Regions from separate parts of the Sphingomonas sp. CFBP8993 genome, predicted to be linked through region 3. Evidence: predicted binding sites of a transcription regulator. Region 3 holds the regulator's gene; each other region holds the start of a gene.

Region 1 (7,500 bases), on a different contig from region 3:
ATGGCATCCCTTATCTGTTCTACGAGGATACGGCGGGCGGACATTCGGGTGATGCCGACATTGCCCAAGGCGCACGCCTGAGCGCACAGCAGATGGTCTATTTCTCGCAGAAGTTGATGGACCGGCCGACGCGGTAGGCGGATCCGGCCGGGCGGTTTCGCCGTCCGGCCGCATTTTGCATGACCACAGCGGCAATTATTATCTTGCTGCGGTGCGGCAGGATGGGCAAATGCAGGGCATGACCGATATGACGACGACCGAGCGCCGTCCGGCTGAGCCGGCGGCAGGCGCTCCCGCCATCATCTTCGAAGCGATCGTCAAGATGCAGGCGGTGTCCGCCCTGTACAATCGCGGCGAAGTGGTGCTGGCGCCGCACGTGATCTTCACGCGGCATGACGAGCTCTATGTCGATGCCACGACGATCGAGCGCGATGGCAAGCCCCCGCGCGAGGAGAAGATGGGCACGTTCAAGCTGGCGGGCCTCGGCGCGCTTCGCCTTACGCCCCGGCGCTTTACGGCGAGTGCCTTGTTCGAACGCGATGCCGAAAAATACCAGAATGCCGCGCTCATGATGATCGAACCGGCCTGAGCCGAACGGCGCCGCTCACCCCTGGAGGCGGGCGGCGCCCTTTTCGTCAGCGGCAGCGCACCTGGTTCTGGTCGATCGAACGACCGGCCAGCGCGCCACCCGCTGCACCGAGCAGTGTTGCGATCGTGCTGCTCCGCCCGCCGACCAGGTTGCCGAGTATGCCGCCCGCGGCGCCCCCGATGATCAGGCCGGTCGTGCCGTCCGAACGGCGGCAGTAATAGCGGCCATCGGTTCCGGCATAGACGCGGTCCTGCGGCTGCAGCACACGCTCGCGATACTGCGAACCATCGCGATAGTCGCCGACCGGGTCATAATAGGGCTCGGCATTGCGGTCATAGCCATCGGCCGGGATCGGCGGCGCGACTCGGTAGCCGCCCGGCCCGGATGCGGGGGGTGGCGGCGGTGCATAGCCGTCATCGCCATAACCGCCGCGCTCGCGCCGCGACAGGTACAGATCGACTTCCTGCCGATAGAGTTGATATTCGCGGTCGAACCGGGCCTGCGCGGCGCGAAACCGCGCATCGTCGCCTGCGCTCTGGGCGCTGGCCGGAATAGCCGTCACGCTAACAACGGCGGTGATCGCTGCGATGGTCAGATGACGAAAGCCCATCGATCCTGTCCCTCCAATGCCCGCACAATCGGGCGAGGCAACCGATACGGATGCGAATTGATATGGTTCCTGAACGGCTCGCCTTGCCCAACAGAGCCAAGGCGAGCCAAAGGTTTCACGCCTTGGTGACGAAGCTGTCCATCACCCGCTTGCGTCCGGCCTGCTCGAAATCGATTTCCAGCTTGTTGCCTTCGATCACCGCGATCGCGCCATAGCCGAATTTCTGGTGGAACACGCGGTCCCCGACGCTCAAATCGTCGCGGCCCTTCTGCCCCAAACCGACCGAAGGCGACCGGGACTCGACGATGCGCGCCGGGCGGGTGGGCGCAGCGTTCTGCACGGTCGCCGCCCGTTGCCAACCCGGTCCTCGCCCGGTCCCCCGCGCGACGTTGGCGAATGGATCGGCATGTTCGGACCAGTTGGCCCGCCACAGGCTTTCGCCACCGTTCATGCTGCTTTCGCTCTCGATATGTTCAGGCGGCAGTTCGGCGACGAAGCGGCTCGGCAAGCTGGAGGTCCACTGGCCATAGATGCGGCGATTGGCGGCGTGCAGGATGACCGCCTTGCGCCGTGCGCGCGTAATCGCGACATAGGCGAGGCGGCGCTCTTCTTCCAGGCTGCGCGTGCCGCCCTCGTCGATCGCCCGCTGCGACGGGAACAGCCCTTCCTCCCAACCCGCCAGGAAAACGGTATCGAACTCCAGCCCCTTGGCGGCGTGGATCGTCATGATCGTCACCTCGGGCTCGCGCTGGTCGCCGTCGCGGTCCATGACGAGCGAAACATGTTCCAGGAACGCGCCGAGCGACTCGTAATCCTCCATCGCACGGACGAGTTCGGACAGGTTTTCCAGGCGACCGGCGGCTTCGGCCGATTTTTCGTTCTGGTACATCGCGGTATAGCCGCTTTCGTCCAGCAGCTGACGCGCCAGTTCGGGATGGGGCAGGTCCCGCGCCATGTCGCGCCACCGGGCGATATCGCCGATCAGATTGCCCAGGCTCCGGCGCGCCTGCGGCGTCAGTTCGTCGGTGTCGAGGATCCGCGCCGACGCGATGGTCAGCGGCAGGCCTTCGGCACGGGCGAGCTGGTGGATCTTGGCCAGCGCCTTGTCGCCCAGCCCCCGCTTGGGCACGTTGACGATCCGCTCGAACGCCAGGTCGTCGGACGGCTGGTTGACAATCCGCAGATAGGCCAGCGCGTCACGGATTTCGGCGCGCTCATAGAAGCGAAAGCCGCCAACGATCCGGTAAGGCAAGCCGATCGCGATGAAGCGGTCTTCGAACTCACGCGTCTGATGCGACGCGCGCACCAGAATGGCGATATCACCGTACGAGGTGCCCGAACGTCGCGCGCCCTCAATTTCCTCGCCGACCCGGCGCGCTTCCTCCGGCCCGTCCCAGACGCCCAGCACCCGGACCTTCTCGCCCACATCCAGTTCGGTCCACAGCGTCTTGCCCAGACGCCCGCCGTTATGCGCGATCACGCCCGACGCCGCCCCCAGGATATGCGGGGTCGAACGATAATTCTGTTCCAGGCGGATCACCTTGGCACCGGGGAAATCCCGCTCGAAACGCAGGATGTTCTCCACTTGGGCGCCGCGCCAGGAATAGATGGACTGGTCGTCATCGCCGACGCACGCGATGTTCTTGCGCGCCTGGGCAAGCAGCCGCAGCCAGAGATACTGGACGCTGTTAGTGTCCTGATACTCGTCCACCATGATATAGCGGAAGCGCTGCTGATAATGCTCCAGCACGTCGCGATGCGTCTTCAGAATGGTCAGCATGTGGAGCAGCAAGTCGCCAAAGTCGCAGGCGTTCACGCTGCGCAGCCGCTCCTGATACTGGCGGTACAGGTCCGCGCCCTGGCCGTTCGCGTAACGCTCCGCCTCGCCCGCGTCGATATCGCCGGGAACCAGCCCCTTGTTCTTCCACTCGTCGATCAGTCCGCCGAGCGCACGGGCCGGAAAGCGCTTTTCGTCGATATCCGCCGCGACGATCAACTGCTTGAGCAGCCGGAGCTGGTCGTCGGTATCGAGGATGGTGAAGTTGGATTGCAGCCCGACCAGCTCGGCATGGCGGCGCAGCATCTTCGCGCCGATCGCGTGGAAGGTGCCCAGCCACGGCATCCCCTCCACCGCATCGCCGACCAGCCGCCCGACGCGCTCGCGCATTTCCTTGGCGGCCTTGTTGGTGAAGGTGACCGACAGGATTTCCGACGGCCAGGCCTTGCGCGTGTAGAGCAGATGCGCCAGCCGGGCGGTCAGTGCCGCAGTCTTGCCCGTTCCCGCACCCGCCAGGACCAGAACCGGACCATCGGTCGTCAGCACCGCCTCGCGCTGCGCCGGGTTCAGCGATCGCAGATAGGGATAGTCGGTCGGCGAAGCAGCGGGATCGAGGGGAGCGACGGTCATCGCGAACAGTTAGGGAACGTTTGCTGGCGGGGCAACCACCCGTGATGACCGGCAGCCGCTGTTTCATCGCGGGACGAGTCATCAGCCAGTCTTTTGTCCGACATGAAAGCGACATTTCCGCTGCCTAGAGGCGCGGCGTGCCGACGAGCAGCGGGGTGCCCTTCATGGGTGCCGACGCCGCCGTGACGGGCACGACCCGATGCAGGAGCACTATCCGATGAAGATCTTCACGGCAGCCGCCACAGCGGCCTCTCTTTTCGTGTCCGTCGCGGCGCAGGCTGAAGTTCGCGAGCCCGTGGTCGTTCGCGTCCGCCACGCCGACCTCGACCTGCGCCGCGCCGATCACCGTGTGCAGCTCGACGCCCGTATCCGCCGGGCCGCGCTGATCGCTTGTGGTCCGGCAACGATGGACCTGCGCCGCAATGCCGACTCCGCGCGCTGCCGCAAGGAAATGCTGGCTGACGCTGCGCCCAAGCTGGCGGCGCTGTCGCGGGCACCGATCGCGCTCGCCAGCAACAACTAATATCTGTCGAGGGAATGCAGCCGGACGCTCCGACAGGGCCTCGGCTGCATTTCCTCGCGGCGATAGCCACGCGGCCGTCGTCATCAAAATGTCACCGGAAAGGCGCAACGCGACTTCATTATGACAGCTCATGCGCTAACCGGTGGCCAATCCGAAACCCGCGTGCGAGGTCCACGCCTCGATTCCGGGCTCCATCCCATGGGCCGGTGGCTGTTCGCCGCGCTGCTCGTCGGCGGCCTGCTCTATGCGGGCTATAGCGTCGCGATCGATACCGCACGCGTCGGCGAGCCGATGGCGATCGGCGTCTTCGCCTTTCTCGGCCTCGCGCTGCTGATCGCGCTGGGGTTCGAATTCGTCAACGGGTTCCACGATACCGCCAACGCGGTCGCGACGGTCATCTACACGCATTCGATGCCTGCACCGCTGGCGGTCGTGTGGTCGGGCTTCTTCAATTTCCTCGGCGTCGTCACCTCCACCGGGGCTGTCGCCTATTCGATCATCACGCTGCTGCCGATCGACCTGATGCTGCACGTCGGCTCGGCGGGCGGATTTGCGATGATCTTCGCGCTGCTGCTGGCCGCTGTCCTGTGGAACCTGGCGACCTGGGCGGTCGGCCTGCCCAATTCGTCGAGCCATGCGCTGATCGGCTCGATTCTGGGTGTCGGGCTGGCCAACCAGCTGCTGTCGAACGTGCCCGGCACGTCGGGCGTCGACATGGCGCAGGTGCAGAAGGTCCTGACGGCCCTGCTGTTCAGCCCGCTGATCGGGTTCGTCGGCGCGTTGATGCTGCTGCTCGTCATGAAGCGTTTCCTGCGCGACAAGCAGTTGTACCGCGAGCCGGAGGGCGACACGCCGCCGCCGCGTGGCATCCGCGCGCTCCTGATCTTCACCTGCACCGCGGTCAGCTTCGCGCATGGCGGCAATGACGGACAGAAGGGCATGGGCCTGATCATGCTGATCCTGATCGGCTGTGCGCCGACCGCCTATGCGCTGAACCGGACGCTGCCCGAAAGCGCGATGCCCGCCTTCGTCCGTAGCGCGCAGGTCGCGGCCACCGCCTATGCCGCGCACGGTACGTCAGGCACGCCGTCAGTCGAACAGGCTCGCGCGGTGGTCGTCGAGGGCGTCCGCACCAAGGCGATCGACCGGCCGGAGGTCTATGCCGGACTGTCGGTCCTGTCGCGCGACATAGGCGAGCGGATCGAGGATTACGGAACGTTCAGCCGCGTGCCCGCCGCCGTCGTGCCGAACATGCGCAACGACATGTATCTGGTCCTCGATACCACCCGCATGGTGACCAAGAACGAGGGGGCCAAGCAGCGCTTCACCGCCGCCGAGATCGAATCGCTCGACGGCTATGCCGGGTCGCTCGAACGCGGCACCCGCTATATCCCGCTTTGGGTGAAGGTTACGGTTGCCCTGGCGCTGGGGCTTGGAACGATGGTCGGCTGGCGGCGGATCGTGATGACGGTCGGCGAGCGGATCGGCAAGACGCACCTGACCTATGGCATGGGGGCCGCCGCCGAGCTGATGACCGCCGCGACGATCTTCGGTGCCGAATATCTCGGCCGTCCGGTATCGACGACGCACATCCTGACCTCCGGCGTGGCCGGCGCGTCAGTGGCAAACGGCGCGGGGCTACAGTTTCGTACGATCCGCAACATGCTGCTCGCCTGGGTCCTGACCCTTCCGGCCGCCATGATATTGTCGGGAACGCTCTATTGGCTGCTGCTGCAACTGGCGGGCGCGATCGCAGGCTGATCGGCGATAATCGGGCGGCGGGGTCTTTACGCCGCCGCTTCGCTTCTGCACGGACGGTCCATGACCCCAGGATCGTCCGCAGCATCACCCCAGGCATCTCCGGTTTCGCACCGCCATATCCTGCTGGCGAGCCTGACGGGCACGGCGGTCGAGTTCTACGATTTCTATATCTATGCGACGGCAGCGGCGCTGGTGTTCGGGCCGCTCTTCTTCCCCGCATCATCCGCGACGGCGCAACTGCTGCTGTCCTATGCCAGTTTCGGCCTGGCGTTCGTCGCGCGACCAGTGGGGGCCATCGCCTTTGGCCATTTCGGCGATCGGGTAGGACGCAAGTCGACCCTGGTGGTCAGCCTGGTGCTGATGGGCGGCTCGACCGTCGCGATCGCCTTCCTGCCGACCTATGCGCAGGCCGGATGGATCGCACCGCTACTGTTGTGCATCGCCCGCCTGGGGCAGGGGCTGGGCCTGGGCGGAGAATGGGGCGGGGCCGCCCTGCTGGCGGTCGAGAATGCACCGCCTGGTAAACGTAACACCTGGGGCATGTTCCCGCCGCTCGGGGCACCGGTCGGCTTCATCCTGGCGAACGGCTTCTTCCTGATCCTGGGGCTGGTCCTGACCGACGCCCAGTTTCGGGCGTGGGGCTGGCGCCTGCCGTTCCTGGCTAGCGCGGTGCTGGTAATACTCGGCCTCTGGGTGCGGCTGCGGCTGACCGAGACGCCCGATTTCGCCGAGGCCAAGAAAAGCGACACGCTCCCAAGGGTGCCTATCGCCACCCTGCTCGGCGGTCATGGCCGTGCGCTGCTGGCGGGGACGAGCGGGGTCATTGCCTGTTTCGCGATCTTCTATCTCGCGACAGCCTTTGCGCTCGGTTACGGCACGACAGTGCTCGGCTATCCGCGCGAAGCGTTTTTGGGCGTGCAGCTGGCCGCGATCCTGTTCCTGGCGCTGGGCGTGATCGTCTCCAGCGTGTTGGCCGACCGGCGCGGCGCACCGGCGATGCTGCGCCTCGGCTTTGCGGGCTGTGTTCTGGTCGGAATCGTCATGGGGCCGATGCTGGGATCGGGCTCGCTCGCCATCGTGTTCGTCTGGCTGGCGCTGGCGCTGTTTGTGATGGGCTTTGCCTATGGCCCGCTCGGCGGGTGGTTGCCCGCGCTGTTTCCGGCAGGCGTGCGCTATACCGGCGTGTCGATGACCTTCAACCTGGGCGGCATCATCGGCGGCGCGCTGGCCCCGATCGCGGCGCAGGCCCTGACCGAGCGCGGCGGGCTGAACTTCGTCGGCGGCTATCTGGTCGCCGCGGGTCTGCTCAGCCTCGCCGGTTCGGCCCTGATGCGGGGCCGTGCGGTCTATCAGGCCTGACGCAACAGGGTGAGCCGTGCCTTGCCGTGGACGCGGGAGACGTCGACGGTGAAGCCCGCAATCTCGAGTTCCTCCTGCTTGGCGGTCTCGATGCTGATCCAAGTGCCCGCACCCACCCAGCCAAGCCGCGTCAGCTTGTCGAGGGCGACGCTGCCCGCGCCCGTTCCATAAGGCGGGTCCATCAGGATCAGGTCGAGCGGCGCGCGCGCAGGGCCCAGCGCCATGACCGACGATGCCCGCACGTCGCCCTG
Region 2 (7,500 bases), on a different contig from region 3:
GATAGCCTCGACTGACCATCCCTTCGACGAGCTTGTCGTAGAAGTGGCTGACCCCGCCGGTGAACTTGAACGTCGCCATGGCGCGGCGGAGCTGGTCCGCCTCGACCGCGGTGAAGCCCGCGCCAACGATCGCGACCTTCATCGCCTGTTCCTGGAACAGCGGCACGCCCAGCGTCTTCTCAAGCACCGCGCGCAGTTCGGGACGCGGATAGTCGGGCTTCTCGCGTCCCTCGCGACGACGAAGGTACGGGTGGACCATGTCACCCTGGATCGGCCCCGGCCGCACGATCGCCACCTCGATGACGAGGTCGTAGAAGCGCGCTGGCTTCATCCGAGGCAGCATGCTCATCTGCGCGCGGCTCTCGATCTGGAAGGTGCCGAGCGTGTCGGCCTTCTGGATCATCGCATAGACGTCCGGGTCGTCGTCCTGCAGGTCGGCCATGCCGACGCGGACGCCCTTAGCCTCCTCCAGCAGGTTGAAGGCACGGTTCATGCAACCGAGCATGCCCAGCCCCAGCACATCGACCTTCATGAACTTCAGCGCGTCGATATCGTCCTTGTCCCATTCGATCACCTGCCGGTCGACCATTGCAGCAGGCTCAATAGGTACGAGATCATCGAGTCGGTCTTGCGTCAGCACGAAGCCGCCGGGATGCTGCGACAAATGCCGCGGTACGCCGATCAGCTGGCGCGCCAGCTGCAGCGCAAGACGCAACCGCCGGTCGTTCATGTTGAGGTTGAGTTGCGCGACCTGCTTCTCGCCAACGCCCTCCTGGCTCCAGCCCCAGACCAAGCCGGCGAGTGCCTTGGTGAGGTCCTCGGGCAGGCCGAGCGCCTTACCCACCTCGCGCACCGCGCCGCGCGCGCGATAGCGCGTGACGACCGCGGTCAGCGCGGCATGGTTGCGGCCATAGGTGTCATAGATCCACTGGATGATCTCCTCGCGCCGCTCATGCTCGAAGTCGACGTCGATGTCCGGCGGCTCTCGGCGTTCGCCAGAGACGAAGCGCTCGAAGAGCAGCTCATGCTTGATCGGGTCGATGCTGGTAATGCCGAGCACGAAGCAGACGCAGCTGTTGGCGGCGGAGCCACGTCCCTGACAAAGAATGCCCCGCCGTCGGCTTTCCGCGACGATGCTGTTCACGGTGAGGAAATAGGGTGCGTAGCCCAACTCGCCTATCAGCGTCAGTTCGTGACCGATCTGCTTGACGTACGCATCCGGTACACCGTCCGGGAACATCCGTTCGATCGCCGTGAGTGTCAGCCGTTCAAGTGCCTGCTGCGCCGTCAGCCCTTCTACCACCCGCTCGTGCGGATACTGGTAGCCGAGTTCGCCGAGGTCGAAGATGCAGGTGCGCGCGATCGCACCGGTGGCGGCGATCGCATCGGGAAATGCGGCGAAGCGGCGTTCCATCTCGGCGGGGGATTTGAGGTGTCGGTCGGCATGCCGCTCGCGCCGGTAGCCGAGCATGTCCACCGTGCACTTCTCGCGGATGGCCGTGACGACGTCCTGCAAAAGCCGAGCCTCGGGGGCATGGTAGAGGATGTCGCCGAGCGCGACCGCACGCACGCCCACCTCTCCGGCCAGCGCGGCGAGGTCGTGCAGCCGCAACGCATCGTTGGGTCGCCGGCGGAAGGCGAGGCCGCAATAGCCTCGCCCGCCGAAGATCTCGCGGAGCTCGACAAGATGCGCCGCAGTCATCGCATCCGCCTCGCCCGGCAGCAGGATCGCGACCAGCCCGTCGCTCCACGCGATGACGTCGCTCCAGCCAAGCGTGCAGCCACCCTTGCCCGCGCGCGATTTGCCCAGCGTCAGTAGCCGCGTGAGCCGCGACCATGCGGACCTGTCGGTCGGATAGAGGAGCAGCGCACGTCCGTCGTCCAGATCGACGCGGGCACCGGCGATCATCCTGACGCCAGTCGCCTTCTGCGCCTCCCACGCCCGCACCAGACCCGCGACGCTGCCGCGATCGACGATGCCGAGTGCGGAATGCCCCTGCAGTGCAGCGGCGGCGAACAGTTCGTCCGGGCTGGACGCGCCGCGCAGGAACGAGAAATGGCTCGTCACCTGAAGTTCGACATAGGTCGTCATCAGCCGAACAGCCCATGGAGGTACCAGCTCAGATCACCGGTGGCCGCGTCGACGCCGTCTCCACGACGGAACAGCCAGAAGCGCGCGCCGCTCTCGTCCTCGACGCGAAAATAGTCGCGCACCGCCCAGACCTCGCCGTCGCGAAGCCACCATTCGCCGTGGATCCGCTCCGGCCCGTCCCCCGCGACTACCGAATGGACGCTCCCCCGCCAAGTGAAGCGACGCGGCGGTGCATCGGGCAGAAGTGCGATCACACCTGTCAGCATCTCGGGCCGAAGCAGAAGGCGGACGGGACGCTTCCACGATGGCCAGCCCGCCGGTGCGGCGAGCGGCGGAGCCCGCCGCACCGCACGTTCGGGTACGTCGCTCTCTACCGGGGCGGTGGTGAACAGCGCCGCTTCACCGACTCTGCCGGCGATCTGGTCGACCAGCGTCGCGACGTCGGGCACCACCTCCTCACCCGTCAGGTCGCCTGCCACCACGGTGGCGCCCAAGGGATCGGTCCGGGTCGCGGCGAGCCGCATCGTCTCGATGCCGTCGCCCGGATCGATGTGCTCGATGCGAAGCTGGAACAGGCGCGCGAGATGGGCTACGTCGCGGGTCGCACGGGCGGTTCCTATCGCGAGCCGCTGTTCGCTGCCGTCGAGCCGTTCCGCCACCAGCAACAGTCCGCGTACGCCGAATCCTCGCCCCTGCAGGACGAGCATCATGTCCGCAAGAAGGTCGCCGATCACCTGCGCGATCGCTTCCGCCGTGCCGATCGGCTCGAGCAACTGACGCAGGACGACGGGCGTCTCCTCCGGCACGACCGGCACGATCGGCTCCGCTACCCGGCCGAGCGCTTCGTCCAGCCGGCGGACGCTGGCGAGCCCCAGCCGCCTCGCGAGCGGCCCGCGCGGCAGCGAAAGCAGGTCGGCGATGCGATCGAGACCGAAGCGCTGCGAAGCCGTTATCGCGTCCGGCGTCAGACGCAGTGCGGCGGGTGGCAACGCACCGATCGCCTGAGCCTCGCCGCCGCCCGGGACCGAGGTCACCACGTGGGGTCCGTAGCGCGCCAACGCATGCGCCGCCCCGGGCGTACCAGCTACCGCGACCCGCGCGGTGTATCCGAAGCGCTGGCAGAAGCGGACCAGCCGCGCGCAGAACCGTGCTTCACCGCCATGCAGATGAGCCGCACCGGTTAGATCGAGCCACAATCCGTCCTCACCGCTCGGAGCGGCGGTCGGTGTCCAGTGCCGGACGGCGTGCATCGTTAGGCCGTCCAGGACCGCAGCGTCCGCTGCCGGATCGGCCGGGCGGACGTCGATATCTGACACCAACGCGCGCGCTTGGGTGACCGCCATACCCGGCGACAGGCCGAGCGTGAGCGCCGCCGGACAGGCTGCCGCTATGATCTGCCGCTGTCCTATCGTCGCGGCCAGGACCAGTGGCACCGTATGAACAAGGGAGGACGGTGACGACTTGCCGACTGCGCCGGAGGGCGAAGGCCTCTTGAAGGGATGATCCGCCGCCTCCGAACGGCGGCCCAGTTCCCGCATCGTCGGTCGTTGGTGAAGCGGAAGCGCCATCGCTTCGTCGGCTATCACGGCGCGAGCATCCTCGGCCCGTGCCCAGCGCGCACCGGGTCGCCAGCCGCCGCCCCGCGGAACCGAGCAGGTGCCGGGGTCGTCGTCGACCGGCAGCAACGGCAGTGCCGGAGCGTCAGGCAGCGCGCGCGGCCGCTCCAGCCGCCGCAACCGCTCGATGGCGAGGTGCGGCAGGTAGAGCGAGGCGACCCGTGGCATCGCATGCCTCCACTTCGAGAGAGAAGCCCGGCCCACCGCGCTGGCGAGCGAGCTCGACGGTCCAGCGCGGCCGGCCGACGCCCGCCGCGTGCAGGGGCGCCGATGGCGCGCAGGCGACCCGCCATCGGGTCATCGCCGCCGATGGCTCGCCGAGCGGGCATGCGCCCGCCCTGCGCCAGCGGCGGGAGAGAAGTGCGGGCGCCCCGCCCGCCGTCGCGGCAAGCTGCAGGCGCCGGGTGGCCACCATGTCGGCGCGCTTCACCTCTCCGACGACGGCGGCGACGCCCCCGTGACGCAAGCCGTCCTCCATCACGGCCAGCACGTCCCGATCCTCCCGGACCTCGGCGAAGAGAACGGCCGATGCATCAAGTCCGGCCTGCTCCAATCCCGGGGCGTACAGATCGAAGCGGGTCACGACCCACAACACGCGCCGGGCGCGGGCGGTCGACGCACGGGCCGCGATACCGACCACGAAGAGCGTCGCGGCCGCATCGTCCGTCAGCGTCGACGTGGCCGGCGATACCTCGTGCAGACCACCGAGCGTCAATCCACCCGCCGCGAGACGCGCATCCATCTCGTCGATTTCGAACGGCATGACCGCCTTGTCGTCGGCGTACGACACCCCTGCACCCTCGCGCAGGCGGGCGATCAGCTCATCGCGCTGGTGGTTGGTGAACATAGTTGCTCCGACTCGTTTGTTCGCTTTATGTTCCAGAAAGGTAGATGGTAGGTCAAGGCGTTACGAGGACGATGCGGGTGAACCGAAACGGGATGCAGGCCGCGAACGATGTGGCGTGGGAGCGGGATCAGGGCTGTGATCACGTTGGCCGGCGTCTGCGCACCCTCGAGCAGTGCGCGCTTCACAAGCGGACGCTGCGTCTGTCGTGTCCGCGCTGCGATCATGGTCGTGTACTCGATGCCGTATGCCTGTGGTGGCTGTTCAATCGCCGCGGTTGGGACGACGCGCTCGACGCCGTAGCCAGCCATCTACGATGCGCTCGATGTCACGACGATGGAACGACGACGCGGCCGCGCATCACCGTGGGCCGGGAGCCTCCGACCGGCGAGGCGCTACCCTATCCGGACGAAGCGAGTTGGAAGAGGCTTGTCTCGCGCTACCGGTCATGATCGAGATGCAGGCATGTGCAACCTCTACAATTTGAAGGTCGATCCGCGATCGTACTTCGATGCGCTCGCCGCCGTCGACGACGCGACGAACGTATTGGCGGTTGAGAAGGACTACGCGGCACCCGGCAAACCCGGCTACGTGGTCCGACACCAGGATGGGCGGCGAGTGCTGAGCACGATGCGCTGGGGCTTTCCGACACGGAAGCCCCGGAAGCGTCCTGCCCGGGAGGGTGAGCTGCCGTACCTCTACGACTGGTGGACCAACGCGCGGAACATGCAGAGCAGCATGTGGAAGCCCTGGCTGATGCGAACGGAGCATCGCTGCCTGGTGCCCTTTACCCGTTTCTCAGAGCCCAAGACCGCCGCCGACCGTCGCGACAAGGGTGACGTCAACTGGTGGTTCACGGTCGAGGACCAGGCGATACCGTGCTTCGCGGGCTTGTGGAAGATCGATCAGGATCATGACCGCGTCTACGCGTTCTGCACGACCGAACCGAATCCTCTCGTCGCGCCCAAGCACCCCAAGGCGATGCCGGTGATCCTCCTCCCGGAGGATCAGGAGCGATGGCTGACCGCTCCCGTCGGCGAGGCTTCGAGCTTGCTGGCCGCCTATCCCTCGCAGCTGATGAGCGTCGGCTGATCATGGCCCGTAACCGATACCATGACGACCCGCCGAGCGATCACTTCGATGGCACCCGCTTCTTCAACCCCGGCCAGGAAAGCACGGATCGCGGACTGCGCGCCATGCTGCGCTGGAAGCTCGCCGGTACCGCGGCGAAATGGCCACCGATGGTACAGGTCACTCCGGCGATCCCACGGATGCGGGTCGAGGGACTGACCATCACGATGGTCGGTCATGCTTCGCTGCTGATCCAAGCGGCGGGCATGAACATGCTCACCGATCCGGTATGGTCCGAACGCGCCAGCCCGTTCCGTCGCTTCGGACCGAAGCGCGTCACTGTGCCGGGGATCGCCTTTGAAAGCCTGCCTCCGATCGATGTCGTGCTGCTGAGCCATGCCCACTACGATCACCTCGATGTCGATACACTCCGGCGGCTGCACGCCGCTCATCATCCGCTCATGGCGATGCCGCTCGGCAACGATGCCGTCGTACGTGCCGCTGTGCCCGGAGCCCAATGCATAACCGGCGACTGGTGGGACCGACTGGATGTCGGAGCCGGAATCTCGACGACGCTGACACCAGCCAACCACTGGTCGAACCGCTGGCCGAGCGACACGCGCATGACGCTTCGGAGCGGGCATCATCTGGACACGCCCGTCGGTTCGATCTGGTTCGTCGGCGACACCGGCTACGGCGATGGGCGAATCTTCGGCGAGATGCGCGAGCGGCTCGGAGGACCCGATGTCGCCCTGATCCCGATTGGTGCCTATGCGCCGCGCTGGTTCATGGCCGCGCAGCACGTCGATCCTGCCGAAGCGGTGCGGATCTTCACCGACGTCGGTGCGACACGCGCCCTAGGCATCCACTGGGGCACGTTCCAGCTCACGGACGAGGCGCGCGAAGCACCTGTCGACGAATTGGCGAATGCTCTGACCGATGCCCGCATCGCACCTGATCGCTTCGTCGCGGCCCAGGCGGGTGGTACCTACCACTTCGGATAGGACAAAAGTACCCACCGTTCGCCATGATCAACGCCAGACATCGGAACATGCACAATCGATGGCCGCCTGCGCGACGTTCACATCTTACGCCGCAAACCGACACGTCGAAACTTTTGGCTTCGCCGAAGCGGAATATCGGTGCCTTCTCGGCCTCGGATCATTGCCGGATGATCACTGCCAGAGAATGGCAGTTCTGCGGTTTGAGCGCTTTCTGGTTCTCGACCTCTAAAATCTCAACATGATCGTATCTGGCGTGGCCGATCGAGATGGTTACTTCGGTATAATGAACCACTCCCCCGTTTTGGTCCGCCAGTCAGAATGACTGCATTCAATGGTTGGAAGGTCGCCCAAAGACCCCTTATCCCCTTGAAGCAGCCCACTGGGAAAGGTCAAGAACCGGCGGCATAACGTTCGACCCACGTCACTCTGCGCATCCCGGGTTTCCGCCGACCGCCATACAGCATCAGGGAAGCCCAGTCCGCCTCCTCTCTTGCGAGTTCGTCGGCGACCTGTGCCGACCAGACACGCCGTGCCCCATCCCAACGGTAGCCGCGTTCCTTCAGCACTTCTCGCGCGGTGAACGGCGCGTCCTGCGCGTCGACGATCCACGTTGGCTTCCTCGCATTGCCGATCATACGTCCAGCCACCGTGCCCCCGAAGTCGTCGAGCGGATGGGATAGGAGATGCAGCAGAGCGGTGACATCGACCTCGGCACGGTGGGCGTCGTAGAACCATCCCATCCGACCCAGCAGCGCCGACAGCGTCCGTCCCTCGTAGCCCAGTTCCCTCCAGTCGACGTCGGCCAGGGTGCAGGCCCAAGGGCGCCCGGCCGCCATCGGGAGCCGTTTTTCGAGGAAGGGTCGGTCGAACGCC
Region 3 (7,500 bases):
TGCGACGCCTGCTGGGCAAGCGCCGCCCCCGGGGTGAGCAACAAAGCGGCGATCAGGGCGACACGAACCATGGCGTTGAAACTCCTTCAATCCCTACAACGTCGAAGGCCGCGCATGGCTCCACGCTGAACGGCCGCCACACCAGAACCGGAATCGGGCGAATTTAGGGCCGTGGTGCGCCGGGAAGCGTGATTTTGTCGTGCCGGGCGGCGGCGTCGGGCGTTGCACGCGGCGTACGATCGGCTATGGCAAGGCCATGATCCTGGTCGTCGACAATTACGACAGCTTCACCTGGAACCTCGTCCATTATCTTCAGGAATTGGGCAGTGAGGTGGAGGTGGTCCGCAATGACGCGATCTCGGCGGGCCAAGCGCTCTCGTCGGGAGCGCAAGCCTTTCTCATCTCTCCCGGCCCGTGCACGCCGACCGAGGCGGGCGTCAGCCTGGACCTGGTCGCCGCCGCCGCCGAGGCGGGTCGCCCGCTGCTGGGCGTATGCCTGGGCCATCAGGCGATCGGCCAGCATTTCGGCGGCCTCGTCCAGCGTGGCGGGCTGATGCATGGCAAGACCTCGCCCGTCCATCACGACGGCACCGGGCTTTTCCGCGGCCTGCCCTCCCCCTTCACCGCGACCCGTTATCACTCGCTGATCGTCAACGACGTGCCCGACAGCCTGGTCGTCAATGCACGTGCCGAGGATGGCACGGTGATGGGCTTCCGCCACGCCACGCTGCCGATCCACGGCGTCCAGTTCCATCCCGAAAGCATCGCCACCGAATATGGCCATGCGATGCTCGCCAATTTCCTGCGCGAGGCGGGCGTGGCGCATGAATTGCCCGAGCGGCTTCGCCCACCGGTCGGACACGCCGCGTGACCACCCTCACCCTGCTGCCCGATCCCGTCAGTCCGCTGTCGCGCGAAAGCGCCTATGCCGCGTTCGCCGACATTCTCGACGGCCGTGCCGGTGAAGAGGCGATCGCGACCTTCCTGATCGCCTTGTCCGAGCGCGGTGAAACCTCGATCGAGATTGCCGAGGCGGCCCGCGCCATGCGCGAACGGTTGATCCCGATCGAAGCGCCCCAGGGCACGATCGACGTCTGCGGCACCGGCGGCGACGGGCACCATACGCTGAACGTGTCGACCGCGGTATCGCTGGTCGTGGCGGCGCTGGGCGTGCCGGTCGCCAAGCATGGCAACCGCGCGGCGTCGTCCAAGGCGGGGGCCGCCGATACGCTGGAGGTGCTCGGCCTCGACATGGAGCGTGCGGGGCTGGTCGCGCAGGCCAGCTTGGCCGATATCGGCATCGCCTTCCTGTTCGCCGCCAACCACCATCCCGCGATGGCGCGGATCACGCCGATCCGACGGCGGATCGGTCGGCGGACGATCTTCAACCTGATGGGGCCGCTCGCCAATCCCGCGCATGTCGGCCGCCAGTTGATCGGCATCGCGCGTCCCGATTACGCCAGCGTCTATGCCGAGGCGCTGGACCAGCTGGGTGCCGAGGCGGCGCTGGTCGTGTCGGGCGAGGAAGGGCTGGACGAGCTGTCGGGCGCAGGCCCCAGCATCGCGGTGTCCGTCGGCGACATCACCGCGCCCGCGACGATCTCGCCCGAGGATGCGGGGCTCCCTCGCCACCCCATCACCGCCATTCGCGGCGGCGACGCCCGGCACAATGCCGAGGCGCTTCGTCGCCTTCTCGCCGGAGAGACGGGCGCGTATCGCGACGCCGTCCTCCTCAACGCCGCCGCCGCGCTGCTGGTCGCCGGGCACAGCCGCGACCTGCATACTGGCGCGGTCGCCGCTGCCCGCGCGATCGACACGGGCGAGGCCGCGGCGCTCCTCGATCGATGGATTGCCTACCGATGACGATGCTCGACCGCATCCTGGAAACCAAGCGTGCCGATGTCGCGGCGCGCAAGGCGACGATGTCGCACGCCGATCTGGACGCCAAGATCGCGACCGTCTCCGCGCCGCGTGGCTTTCGTGCCGCGCTCGACGCCAAGACCGGCCATGCGCTGATCGCCGAGGTCAAGAAGGCCAGCCCGTCCAAGGGGCTGATCCGCGAGGATTTCGATCCCCCCGCCCATGCCCGCGCCTATGAGGCCGGGGGTGCGGCCTGCCTGTCGGTGCTGACCGACGAGCGCTGGTTCCAGGGGGCGGACGTGTTCCTGGAACAGGCACGGGCGGCGGTGTCGATCCCGGTCCTGCGCAAGGACTTCATGGTCGACCCTTGGCAGGTCCACGAATCGCGTGCCCTGGGCGCCGACGCGATCCTGATCATCGTCGCCGCGCTGGACGACACGCAGATGCAGGAGATCGAGGCCGCCGCGATCGAATGCGGCATGGACGCCCTGGTCGAGGTGCACGACGCCGCCGAGATGGAGCGCGCCGCTCGGCTCAAGTCGCGCCTGATCGGGGTGAACAACCGCGACCTTCGCGACTTCTCGGTCGACTTCCAGCGGACCTACGAACTGGTCGGCCATGCCCCCGCCGGATCGACCTTCGTGGCCGAGAGCGGCCTGACGACGCGTGCCGACCTGGATGCGATGGCCGCACATGGCATTCGTTGCTTCCTGGTCGGCGAGGCGCTGATGCGTCAGCATGATGTCGAGGCGGCAACCCGCGCGCTGATCGGATGAGCGGCCTCACCCATCTGGACGACGAAGGCTCGGCCCGCATGGTCGATGTCGGGGCCAAGGCGGTGACGGCGCGGCAGGCGATCGCTCAAGGGCGTGTCACCATGGCCCGCGACGCCGCCGCCGCGATCCGAGCAGGCAGCGTCCAGAAGGGCGACGTGCTGGCGGTCGCGCGCGTGGCCGGCATCATGGCCGCCAAGCGGACCAGCGACCTGATCCCGCTCTGCCACCCGCTGCCGCTCAGCAAGGTCGAGATCGACCTGATGCTGGACGAAACCGGCGTGACCGCGACCGCGACGGCCGCGACGGCGGGCCAGACGGGCGTCGAGATGGAGGCGCTGACCGCCGTATCGGTGACGCTGCTGACCATCTACGACATGGCCAAGGCACTCGATAAGCGCATGACGATCGGCGACATTCGTCTGATCGCCAAGACCGGCGGCAAGTCGGGCGACTGGCACGCCTGACGCCGCCCCCCCCTTCCGGGAACGCGCCGCCGTCCCACGCGTCATGGGTGCAACAGGAGCGACCGTCATTCTCTTACCCGTCCCCGAAGCCCAGAAGCGCCTGCTGGCGCTGACCACCGAACGTCCGATCGTGGACGTGCCATTGCGTGAAGCGGCTGGGCGCTGGGCCGCGCGGGACATTGCGGCCCGGCGTACCCAGCCGTCCAGCGACCTGTCGGCGATGGACGGCTATGCGATCCGCTTCGCCGACATGCCGGGGCCCTGGACGGTGATCGGCGAGAGCGCGGCGGGACGGCCCTTCGCCGGGACCATCGCGGTGGGAGAGGCCACCCGGATATTCACCGGTGCGGCGCTGCCGCCGGGTGCCGATACGGTCCTGATCCAGGAAGAGGCCGGACGGGATGGCGATACCCTGCTGCTGACCGGCGAAGGGCCCGGCCATCTGGGCCGCAACGTGCGGCGGCGCGGACTGGACTTCGACGAGGGCGCGACGCTGATCACGGCGGGTCAGCGGCTGACTCCGGCCCGGATCGCGGTGGCTGCGACCGGCGGGCATGGCACCCTGCCCGTCCGCCAGCATGTCCGCGTCGCGATCGCCGCCACCGGTGACGAACTGGTGCCGCCCGGCTCGGGCGATCCCGCCACCTTGCCCGAATCGAACGGCGTCATGCTCGCCGCGCTGCTCGCCGACCTGCCGGTCGAGATCATCGACCTGGGCATCCTGCCCGACGACCTCAATGCCTTGCGCGATGCCTTTGCCGGGGTCGGGGCCGATCTGCTGGTGACGACCGGCGGTGCCTCGGTCGGCGACCATGATTTGGTCCAGCCCGCGCTGAAGGCGGCGGGCGGCCAGGTCGATTTCTGGCGGATCGCGCTTCGCCCCGGCAAACCGATGATGGCCGGACGCCTGGGCGGCACGGTCGTACTCAGCCTGCCGGGCAATCCCGTATCCGCCTTCGTGACCGCGACGCTGTTCGTTCGGCCGCTGATCGCACATATGGCGGGGGCGGCCGATCCGTTTCCCGCCCCGATCCCGACGATCCTGGGGGAAGACCTGCCCGCCAACGGCCCACGGATCGATTACCTGCGTGCCGCGATGATCGACGGCCGGGTCCATGCCGCCGCCATTCAGGACAGCTCGATGCTGCTTACCCTGGCGCGTTCGACCTGCCTGATCATCCGCCCGCCGCATGTCCCCGCCGCCCAAGCCGGCGACTCGGCGGAAATCCTGATGCTCGCTTGACGCAAGCCAAAACGTTCCATATAAGTTCCACGTCTGTTCTGGACGGAGGATCGCGATGCTCACCGCAAAGCAGCATGAGCTTGTCTGCTTCATCAACGACCGTTTGAAGGAAACCGGCGTGTCGCCGTCCTTCGAGGAGATGAAGGAGGCGCTGGACCTCAAGTCCAAGTCCGGTGTCCATCGCCTGATCTCCGCGCTGGAGGAACGCCACTTCATCCGTCGCCTGCCCAACCGCGCCCGCGCGCTGGAAGTGCTGCGGATGCCCGATCGTCCCGAAAAGCCCGTGGCTGCGCCGACCGAGGCCAATGTACGGCCCCCGGCGCCCAAGCCGATCGCCGAACCCGCCAATGACGTGGTCGAGATTCCGCTGCATGGCCGCATCGCCGCCGGTCTGCCGATCGAGGCGTTCGAGGGCAGCTCGACGCTGGCAGTGCCTGCTGCCCTGCTGGGTGCAGGCGAGCATTATGCGTTGGAAGTGTCGGGCGATTCGATGGTCGAGGCGGGTATCCTGGACGGCGATTATGCGCTGATCCGCCGCACCAACGTGGCCCGCGACGGCCAGATCGTCGTGGCGCTGATCGACGATGCGGAGGCGACGCTCAAATATTTCCGGCGTGAAGGCTCGATGGTCCGCCTGGACCCCGCCAACCGTGCCTATGACCCGCAGCGTTATGCCCCTGCCCAGGTGCGCGTGCAGGGCAAGCTGTCGGGCATCCTCCGCCGCTACGACTGAGCTTGGGTTGGTCCGTTGCCCTGCCCTTTAACGGGGCAGACGGCGAAGACCACGGAAAGCGAGAAGGGGCTGCTGGCTATCGGCCCTTCCCTCGCCTTTCCCCAAAGGAGAGGCTTACGCAGACCCGGGCATTACATGGCAAAGGCTTGGAGGCTGATCCAGTCTAGCCGAAACACCACCCCGGCGGAGGCCGGGGTCCAGTTGGGGGTGCGGTGGTGGTCGACCGACGCGTTCCATCAATGAAACCTTCGCAACTGGACCCCGGCCTCCGCCGGGGTGGTAAGACCATAGTTCAGGTCAGGCGGATCAAACTCTAGCGCCCCTGCCCCATGGCCGTGGGGATCCACGGATGCCCGTCCCCCGGCTGGCGCACCATCCGAACCGACGGCGGATCGAGCCGGATCGAAACCCCACCGGTGTGTCGCAAGGCTCCGCTATCCAGTTTCAACCACCGCGGCCGACACGCCGCGGGCAGACGCCGGTCGGCAACGACGATATCAACTTTACTGCACAGTTCGATCAACCGCGCCCATGGCACCGGATAGCCGCTGCGCGTCGCCGCGATCCGCCAGGTCCGATCGCCTCTCACCAGCCCTGTCACGCACATATCGGGCCCGCACCGCGCATTGACCTGATCGGCCAGCGCCAGCGGCTCGCCACCCGCCCCGCTCAGTTCGGTCAGGGTGGTGCGCATATAATCCCCTGCCCGGTCGCGCAGCAGCGCCACGCGATCCCCCGCCATGACCGCGACATGCCGCCCGTCGCCGGTCACGATCAGGTCCGGCGTCGGCGCGGCCAGCATGATGCCGATCGCCAGCATCAAGGGCGGCAGGCCCAGCCACCGCCACCGCGTCCGCCACAACGCGATCCAAAGTCCCCCGGCCACCGCCACCGCAAATGCCCAGGGCGGGGCCACCGGCAATGCGACGACCGACCCCGGCATGGCCGACACCCAGCGCGCCAGGGCCAGCAGCAATCCCAAGGCCTTGCCCAGCAGCCACCAGAAGGGGCCGCCCCAGCCCAGCGGCTCCAGCAGCAGCGCAATCATCTCCAGCGGCATCGCCACGAACGTCGTCCAGGGGATGGCGACGATGTTGGCCAGCGCGCCGTAAAGCCCCGCCTTGTGGAAGTGAAAGACGGCGATCGGCATCAGCGCGGCTTCGACGACGATCCCGGTCGCGAGCAACGCGCCCAACTGGCGTAGCGCCGACCAGCGCCAGTCGGGATGCGGCCCCAGCCACCGTCGGACCGTCGGATGCTCGTGCAGCGCGACGATCGCGGTGATCGCGGCGAAGGATAGCTGGAAGCTCGCGCCGACCAGCGCCTCGGGTCGGAACAGCAGGACGATCAGCGCCCCCGCCGCCACCAGCCGCAGGGTCATCGCCTCGCGTCCCAGCGCCAGGGCGGTCAGGACCAGGATCGCGGCGACGCAGGAACGGATGGTCGGCACCTCCGCGCCCGTCAGCCAGGTATAGCCGATCGCCGCCACCGCCCCGGCCGCCGCCCCCACCAGCGGCAGCCGCACGCGCAGCGCCAGCCATGGCCACAGCGCGAGCAGCCGGATGGTCAGCACCATGACGATCCCGACGACCGCGGTGATATGGAGCCCGCTGACCGATAGCAGATGGGCGAGACCGGCACGCCGCATCGCCTCGGCATCCGCCTCGCCAATCGCCCCGACATCGCCGGTCGCCAGCGCCGCCGCGATCCCGCCCTCGCTTCCCGCCAGTCGGCTGGTGATACGGTGCGACAGGCGCTGGCGCAGCCCCTCGCCCCGATCGGCCGGGCTGAGCAGCGTCACCGGGGCGAAAGCGCGTCCCGTCGCGCCGATGCCCTGGAACCAGGCGGCACGTGCGAAGTCGTACCCACCGGGGGCAATCGCCGGCGCTGGCGGCATCAGGCGGGCACGCAACCGGACCAGCGCGCCGGGACCCAGCCCGGCGGGCGCATCCTCCTCGTCCAGCGATACCCGGATTCGGGGTGGCAGGACGACACCGCGCGCCCGCCCGTCGGCGACTCCCATCGGTCTGAGCATCAGTCGGACGATCCGCCGGGCCGCCAGCCGATCGCTCGCCTCCACCACGGCGGTCAGGTCGACCGTCATCGGCCGTGCAAGCACCGGGGCGCGAACCGACTCGGCACGCCCCCAGACGATCGCCAACCCCGCCAGCACCAGGAACGCCGCGATCCCCACCGATCGCGCCACCCGGCCAGCACCCATCCCGGTCACCGCCGCCAGCCCGATCCCGGCGACCAGCAGCGCGACGGCGCACCACGCGCGGGGATCGGGCAGGACGAACCAGGCCGCGATCCCGATGCCGAACATCACCGGCACCCACAGCGCCAGCTGATCGCGTTCGGCCTGCGCCCATGTCTCGATCATCGCCCCGATCTTCGTCAACAGAAGGCGCGGCATTTGGCGGC

What was found. Region 3 encodes LexA, which represses DNA repair genes until DNA is damaged. Its sites were predicted from a motif close to GTTCCNCNCTTGTTCT; they were not measured.
Region 1: the regulator LexA is predicted to act here: its motif matches at 3,609-3,624, upstream of SOM26_RS01640 (ATP-dependent helicase).
Region 2: the regulator LexA is predicted to act here: its motif matches at 4,574-4,589, upstream of SOM26_RS03655 (ImuA family protein).

What each region holds. Positions count from the first base shown of each region.
Region 1 is NZ_JAXCWU010000001.1:367,321-374,820, forward strand. Features, by position in the region: gene SOM26_RS01625 (prolyl oligopeptidase family serine peptidase) at 1-137, shown strand, start outside; gene SOM26_RS01630 (hypothetical protein) at 239-589, shown strand; gene SOM26_RS01635 (glycine zipper 2TM domain-containing protein) at 636-1,199, opposite strand; gene SOM26_RS01640 (ATP-dependent helicase) at 1,315-3,606, opposite strand; gene SOM26_RS01645 (UrcA family protein) at 3,824-4,129, shown strand; gene SOM26_RS01650 (inorganic phosphate transporter) at 4,328-5,890, shown strand; gene SOM26_RS01655 (MFS transporter) at 5,951-7,249, shown strand; gene rsmD (16S rRNA (guanine(966)-N(2))-methyltransferase RsmD) at 7,240-7,500, opposite strand, start outside.
Region 2 is NZ_JAXCWU010000002.1:121,685-129,184, reverse strand. Features, by position in the region: gene SOM26_RS03665 (error-prone DNA polymerase) at 1-2,092, opposite strand, end outside; gene SOM26_RS03660 (Y-family DNA polymerase) at 2,092-3,912, opposite strand; gene SOM26_RS03655 (ImuA family protein) at 3,794-4,555, opposite strand; gene SOM26_RS03650 (SOS response-associated peptidase) at 5,018-5,644, shown strand; gene SOM26_RS03645 (MBL fold metallo-hydrolase) at 5,647-6,627, shown strand; gene SOM26_RS03640 (3'-5' exonuclease) at 7,017-7,500, opposite strand, start outside.
Region 3 is NZ_JAXCWU010000003.1:418,031-425,530, reverse strand. Features, by position in the region: gene SOM26_RS08165 (hypothetical protein) at 1-71, opposite strand, end outside; gene SOM26_RS08160 (anthranilate synthase component II) at 257-871, shown strand; gene trpD (anthranilate phosphoribosyltransferase) at 868-1,863, shown strand; gene trpC (indole-3-glycerol phosphate synthase TrpC) at 1,860-2,636, shown strand; gene moaC (cyclic pyranopterin monophosphate synthase MoaC) at 2,633-3,100, shown strand; gene SOM26_RS08140 (molybdopterin molybdotransferase MoeA) at 3,144-4,343, shown strand; gene lexA (transcriptional repressor LexA) at 4,399-5,076, shown strand; gene SOM26_RS08130 (ComEC/Rec2 family competence protein) at 5,390-7,477, opposite strand.